DNA from 2 places in the Pseudomonas sp. Tn43 genome. Region 2 is predicted to be linked to the other one. Evidence: predicted binding sites of a transcription regulator. Region 2 holds the regulator's gene; the other holds the start of a gene.
The links. The regulator sigma-54, encoded in region 2, starts transcription at its own class of promoters, with help from an activator protein. The targets are predictions, from matches to a motif close to ANTGGCATNNANNTTGCTNT.

Region 1 (3,719 bases), on a different contig from region 2:
CGGCTTGAGGCTCGAGGTATCGATCTTCAAATCCGTCAACACACCATTGATGATCTTGCCGTTGGCATCAACGCCATAGCCCTGCAAACGGTTGCCGTTGTTATCGACCACATAGTTTTCAGCATCCGTCTTGAACGCACCGGCACGGGTGTAGCTCAGGGAGCCGTTGTCGCTGAGAATGAAGAAGCCGTTGCCCTGGATGCCCATGTCCAGCACGTTGCCGGTGTTGTTCACATCGCCCTGGCCGAACTGCTGGGAAACGTTGGCCAGACGCACGCCGTTGCCGACGGTCTTGCTGCCGGTACCCAGGCGAGTGGCCGAGTACACGTCTTCGAATTCTGCACGGGAGGATTTGAAACCGGTGGTCGCGACGTTGGCGATGTTGTTGCCGGTCACGTCCAGTTGTTTGTTGGCTGCATAGAGACCGCTAAGGCCGATATTGAAAGACATATTCCACTCCTTGTGCCGTGTAGTCGGCTCTATATACCAATGGTTTGTACTTTGGACAGGGCAACGCTGCCCATGCCTGCCAGGTTCAGCATCAACTCACCGCCGGTCTGGCTGATGGTCACGCTGTTAACGGTCGCTGGCAGGTAAGTAATCAGTGATGTCGCCTTGCTGTCGATGGTGGTCGTTGCGCCGAAGGTGTAGGTACCCGCCGGTGCCACCGCGCCCGCATCGTCTTTGCCGTCCCAGATGAAACTGGCATTACCGGCACTTTGACTGCCCAACTCGAGCGTACGGATGGTCTTGCCTTCCGAGTTGGTGATCTTGACGGTGGCGGCGGAAACCGAGGTAGGCACCACGACGGTTCCGTTAAGGCTCTTGGAAGTGTCGACCAGGGTTTTGTCGGTCTGCGCAATGACGGAGCGCCCCACCAGCGAAGAAGCCTGCAAGGCTTGCGAGGAGCTGTAGCTGTTGGCAAGGCCGCTGACCGTATCGTTCAGCGTGGTAATACCTTCCAGGCTACTGAACTGCGCCAGTTGCGCCACGAACTCGCTGTTGTCCTGAGGATCGAGCGGGTTCTGGTTTTTCAGCTGAGTCACCAACAGTTGCAGGAACGCGTCCTTGCCCAGCGCCTGGCCGCCGGTAGCGGCGGAAGTCAGGCTGTCTTTGGTGGTTGGGGTCTGGACCGAAGAATTGGCCAGAACATCGCTGATAACGCTCATATGAATCGCCCCTTATCACTGACCCAGGGTCAGGACCTTCTGCATCATGGTTTTGGCGGTGTTCATCATTTCGGCGTTGGTCTGGAACGAACGGCTCGCGGAAATCATGTCGGCCATTTCTTCGACGACGTTGACGTTCGGGTAATAGACGTAGCCCTTGCCATCGGCAGCCGGATGGTTCGGCTCGTAGCGCGCGTCAAGGTTGCTCTGGTCTTCGACCACACCCAGCACTTGCACGCCTTGACCGGCAGCGTCCTGGTTCTGGAACAGTGAATCGCTGCCGCCGCTCTGGCTGCCCTGGAACATGGTGGCGAATACCGGGTGGCGGGCACGGTAGGTCTGGTCGATGCTCGAGGAGACGGTCTCGGCGTTGGCGATGTTCGAGGCGACGGTGTTCAGACGAGTGGTCTGGGCACTCATGCCGCTACCGGCAATGTTGAAAACACTGGCAAGGGACATGACTTACTCTCCGCGCAGGGCTGATACCAGCCCTTTGAATTTACTGTTGAGCAGGGTGAAGCTGGCCTGGAAGTTGACCGCGTTTTCCGCGTAATTCGACTGTTCCAGTTGAGCGTCCACGGTGTTCTGGTCGATCGACGGTTGCATCGGCGTGCGATACATCAGCGACTCGTCGCCATTGCCCATGCCTTCAGCTTCGATGTGACGGCTGTTGGTCATGTTCAAGGCGAACTTGCCGTTTTTGGTTTTCTCGTTCTGCTCGGCGAGCACTTTCGAGAAGTCCAGATCCCGAGCCTTGTAGTTCGGGGTGTCGGCGTTGGCGATGTTATTGGCCAGGACTTCGGCACGCTGGGCGCGGAAGCCCAAGGCTTGTTCATGGATACCGAGCGCTTTATCGAAGCTGATGCTCATGTCGGGAAACCTTCGGGTGACCTGATTTTTCGTAACAGGGACATAGCAAGCGTCGTGCCAATTCAAAAAACCCCGTAAACCGGGGCTTTGCGCGCGGTGGCAAACCGGCAATGCCAGAAAAGCGGCAACCGGTTTCCGCCGCCTGCCGCTTTTCTGCCGCTTATCAGGAACTACACCGACCACTGTAGGAGCGAGGCTTGCCCGCGAAAGCGATGTGTCAGTCAGCGATTTTGTGTCTGATACACCGCCTTCGCGGGCAAGCCTCGCTCCTACAGGTAATGCGGCGAGAATGAGAAATCAGGCACAAAAAAAACGGGAGCCCCTGAGGACTCCCGTTTTTTATGCCTGTCGCTTTTGCATCACTTCGCCTGGTAAATGATCCCCGGGCTGCACTGGACCATCTGGTAATGGTCCGGCAAACCGTTCAGCGCTTCGGACGCGCCAAGGAACAGATAACCGCCCGGCTTCAGCGTGCTGTGGATGCGCAACAGGATGTCCTTCTTCACTTCCGCAGAGAAGTAGATCAGCACGTTGCGGCAGAACACGATGTCGAACTTGCCCAGGCTCGCGTAGCTGTCCAGCAGGTTGAACGAGCGAAACTCAACCCGACTCTTGATCGGCGCCTTGATCGCCCAGCGCCCTGGCCCTTTCGGGTCGAAGTAACGCTGAAGGCGCTCGGGCGACAGACCGCGGCCGATGGCCAGGCTGTCGTATTCGCCGGTCTTGCAGTTGGTCAGCATGGTGCCGGACAGGTCAGTGGCAACGATCTGCACGCCCATCTTCAACTGGCCCATGTTGACCCGTTCGAACTCATCGATGGACATCGACAGCGAATACGGTTCCTGACCCGACGAACACGCCGCCGACCAGATCCGCAAGCGCTGGCCGGGGCTTGCCTTGATCGCTGCAGGCAAAACCTTGTTCTTCAAGACTTCAAACGGATAGGTATCACGAAACCATAGGGTTTCGTTGGTCGTCATGGCATCTACCACCATCTCGCGCAAACCGCTGCGCGGCTGGGTCTGGATGCGCTGGACCAGCTCACCCAGCGACTTGATGCCCTGCTGTTCCATCAGTTTGTTGAGACGGCTCGAGACCAGGTATTGCTTGTTTTCACCGAGCAAAATGCCACAGGCTTTTTCCAGGAAGACCCGGAACTGTTCGAAATCCAAATTACCCGTAGACAAAGATGCCGCCTCTTAACTCGTGTTGACCGCCAGGGGCAGAAGGCCCCTAGCTGTTATCTGCTGCTTTGATCCGGTCGACTACCCGGGATGCCAGGTCATCAGGACGGAATTTGGCCAGGAAGTCATCGGCACCGACCTTCTTGACCATCGCCTGATTGAACACACCCGACAACGAAGTATGCAGGATGATATGCAGCTTTTGCATGCGTGGGTCGTTGCGGATCTCGGCCGTCAGGGTGTACCCGTCCATCTCCGGCATCTCGATGTCGGAGATCATCATCAGGAACTCCTCTTCCGGCTTCTTGCCCTCGTCGACCAGCTTGCGCAGGTAATCCAGCGCTTGCCGACCGTCGTTCAGCGCCACCACTTCGACGCCGATGGTTTGCAGGCAACGGGTCACCTGCTTGCGCGCCACCGATGAGTCATCGACCGTCAGCACGCGCAAAGACAACGCCTTGTGCTGCGTCTCGACATCGACCACGCCCGCCGAAAT
Region 2 (3,719 bases):
TCAGGCCGACGATGCCCAACTGGACGACAAGAACGGCGTTGCCACCTACAAGGGCGATGTGATCATCACCCAGGGCTCGATGAAGGTCACCGGCAATACCGTGACCATCACCCGCACCCCGGCCGGCGACATCGACGTGGTGACCTCGGTGGGCAACCTCGCCTACTTCGAGCAACTGCAAACGGCGGGCGATACCAAGCCGGTCCAGGGTTACGGCGTAACGATCCAGTACCACGCCTCGCAAAACCGTGTCGTGCTGATCGATCGCGCCAAAGTCATCGATAAGGACAACAACGTCACCCAAGGCGAGAAAATCGTCTACGACACGGCCAAAAAGCTTGCAAGCGCCGGTCGCGCCACGGGTAACAAGGTCACCGAGGCACGTCCTCGCATCGACATGGTGATCCAGCCGAAGAAGAAAACCGACGAGCAAAAGGCCCAGTAATGGCAACTCTGAAAGCTCAGCATCTGGCCAAGAGCTACAAGAGCCGTCAGGTCGTGCGCGACGTCAGCCTGTCCATCGACAGCGGTCAGATCGTCGGCCTGCTTGGCCCTAACGGTGCCGGTAAAACCACCTGTTTCTACATGATTGTCGGCCTGGTACAGGCTGATCAGGGTCGCGTGTTGATCGACGACCTGGACGTCAGCCACCAGCCGATGCACGGTCGTGCGAAGGCGGGTATCGGCTATCTTCCTCAAGAAGCGTCGATCTTCCGCAAACTGTCGGTGGCCGACAACATCATGGCCATCCTCGAGACCCGCAAGGAACTCGACAAGGCCGGTCGTCGCCAAGAGCTGGAAAGCCTTATGCAGGAGTTCCACATTCATCACATCCGCGACAATCTCGGCATGAGCCTGTCCGGTGGCGAACGCCGCCGCGTGGAAATCGCCCGGGCACTGGCTACCAACCCGAAATTCATCCTCCTCGACGAACCCTTCGCCGGCGTGGACCCGATTTCGGTTGGCGATATCAAGCAAATCATCCACCACCTCAAGGCCAAAGGCATTGGCGTGCTGATCACGGACCACAACGTTCGTGAAACCCTGGATATCTGCGAAACCGCCTACATCGTCAACGATGGTCAATTGATCGCTGAAGGTGACTCCGCCACCATCCTCGCCAATGAACTGGTCAAGGAAGTGTATCTGGGCCACGAGTTCCGCCTGTAGGCACCTGAGCTGCCCCGGGTCGTCGAGGGAGCGCTCGCTTCAATAAAAAATCAATAACTTTTTATTGTTACAGCGCTCTAGGCAAACACTTCAGTTTCGGGCATATAATTTGCTTATGTTTGGCGCTTCGGCGCTCTGTAGTGGATGGCGCATGTGCGCCGGCGAATAAGGTGTTAAGCCCCTGCCATGAAACCATCGCTAGTCTTGAGAATGGGCCAGCAGCTGACGATGACACCGCAGCTGCAACAGGCCATCCGCCTGCTCCAATTGTCGACCCTGGACCTGCAACAGGAAATCCAGGAGGCCCTGGAGTCCAATCCGATGCTCGAACGCCAGGAAGAAGGCGACGACTTCGATAACGCCGATCCTTTGGCCGATAGCGCCGAACAGAAACCCAACCCCGATATTCAGGAGCCCTCTTACCAGGAAACCACCCCGACGGTGGACAACCTCGAGGAAGGCGACTGGAACGAACGAATCCCCAACGAATTGCCCGTCGACACAGCCTGGGAGGACGTCTACCAGACCAGCGCCAGCAGCCTGCCGAGCAATGATGACGACGAGTGGGATTTCACCACCCGCACATCGGCCGGTGAAAGCCTGCAAAGCCATTTGCTGTGGCAACTGAACCTGGCACCGATGTCCGACACCGATCGCCTGATCGCAGTGACCCTGATCGATTGCATCAACAATCAGGGTTACCTGGACGAAACCCTCGAGGAAATCCTCGAAGCCTTCGACCCGGAACTGGACATCGAACTGGACGAAATCGAAGCCGTCCTGCACCGCATCCAGCAATTCGAACCCGCCGGCATCGGCGCCCGCAACCTCGGCGAATGCCTGCTCCTGCAACTGCGCCAGTTGTCCGCCAAGACCCCTTGGCTGGCCGAAGCCAAGCGCCTGGTTACCGATTACATCGACCTGCTCGGCAGCCGCGATTACAGCCAGCTGATGCGTCGCATGAAGCTCAAGGAAGATGAACTGCGTCAGGTCATCGAATTGGTCCAGAGCCTCAACCCGCGGCCGGGTTCACAGATCGAGTCGACTGAAGCCGAATACGTTGTTCCCGACGTGATCGTGCGCAAGGACAACGAACGCTGGCTGGTGGAACTGAATCAGGAATCGGTACCACGCCTGCGGGTCAATGCCCAATACGCCGGTTTCGTGCGCCGCGCCGATACCAGCGCCGACAACACTTTCATGCGTAATCAGCTGCAGGAGGCTCGCTGGTTCATCAAGAGCCTGCAAAGCCGCAATGAAACCCTGATGAAAGTCGCCACCCAGATCGTCGAGCATCAACGCGGCTTTCTCGAGTACGGAGACGAAGCCATGAAGCCGTTGGTGCTGCATGACATCGCCGAAGCAGTCGGCATGCATGAATCGACGATTTCACGGGTGACCACGCAAAAATTCATGCATACCCCGCGGGGCATCTATGAATTGAAATACTTTTTCTCCAGCCACGTCAGCACCTCAGAAGGCGGTGAATGCTCGTCCACAGCCATCCGCGCGATCATCAAAAAACTGGTTGCTGCGGAAAATCAGAAAAAGCCGTTGAGTGACAGCAAGATCGCTGGTTTACTGGAGGCACAAGGCATTCAGGTAGCCCGTCGCACCGTCGCCAAGTACCGCGAATCCCTGGGGATCGCGCCTTCCAGCGAACGGAAGCGGTTGATGTAACCGCCGGGCTGGCCACAGCGTTCCAGTGGCAGGCATTTCTGCCTGCCGCTTTATGCACTGGCAACGAAGGAGAAGCTGTATGCAAGTCAACATCAGTGGACACCAACTGGAAGTGACCGAACCCCTGCGCACCTACATCGGCGAAAAACTCGACCGATTAGAGAGGCATTTCGACAAGATCACCAATGTGCAAGTCACGATGAACGTCGAAAAACTGCTGCAGAAAATCGAAGCCACGCTGCATATTCCCGGCGGAGAAGTGGTCGCCAATGCCGAGCATACGGACATGTATGCCGCCATCGACCTGCTGACCGACAAGCTGGATCGCCAACTCAAAAAGCATAAGGAAAAGACCCAGAGCCTCCTCCAGGGCGCGACCGGTCGTTAACACCCCCAATCCATGATCCGACTAGAAACCATCCTGACCCCCGGCCGTTCCCAAGTGAACGCGCCGGGTGGCAGTAAAAAGAAAGCCCTCGAGCAAATTGCCAACCTTATCCACCGCGAAGTACCGGATCTGGAAATGCAGGACGTCTTCGAGGCCCTGATTGCCCGTGAGAAACTCGGTTCTACCGGTTTCGGCAACGGCATCGCCATTCCCCATTGCCGGCTCAAAGGTTGCACCTCGCCAATCAGTGCGTTGCTGCACCTGGAAGCCCCTATCGATTTCGACGCCATCGACGGTGCCCCGGTTGACCTGCTGTTTGTGTTGCTGGTCCCCGAAGCCGCCACCGATGCCCACCTGGAATTGCTGCGCCAGATCGCCAGCATGCTCGATCGCAAGGAAGTGCGTGAAAAACTGCGCAGTGCCCCGAGCAACGAAGCCTTGTATCAGGTTGTCCTGGACGAGCAGAACGGTCACTAATCAT

Region 1: flgB (flagellar basal body rod protein FlgB) is a predicted target of sigma-54. The motif match lies at 2,082-2,101, and genes of this name have one in related genera.

What each region holds. Positions count from the first base shown of each region.
Region 1 covers NZ_JACHYG010000003.1:204,169-207,887, forward strand. Annotated here, with positions in the region: gene flgE (flagellar hook protein FlgE) at 1-450, opposite strand, end outside; gene flgD (flagellar hook assembly protein FlgD) at 480-1,169, opposite strand; gene flgC (flagellar basal body rod protein FlgC) at 1,185-1,628, opposite strand; gene flgB (flagellar basal body rod protein FlgB) at 1,632-2,039, opposite strand; gene cheR (protein-glutamate O-methyltransferase CheR) at 2,399-3,226, opposite strand; gene FHW68_RS09475 (chemotaxis protein CheV) at 3,273-3,719, opposite strand, start outside.
Region 2 covers NZ_JACHYG010000009.1:138,209-141,927, reverse strand. Annotated here, with positions in the region: gene lptA (lipopolysaccharide transport periplasmic protein LptA) at 1-445, shown strand, start outside; gene lptB (LPS export ABC transporter ATP-binding protein) at 445-1,170, shown strand; gene FHW68_RS22035 (RNA polymerase factor sigma-54) at 1,357-2,850, shown strand; gene hpf (ribosome hibernation-promoting factor, HPF/YfiA family) at 2,930-3,238, shown strand; gene ptsN (PTS IIA-like nitrogen regulatory protein PtsN) at 3,251-3,715, shown strand; gene rapZ (RNase adapter RapZ) at 3,718-3,719, shown strand, end outside.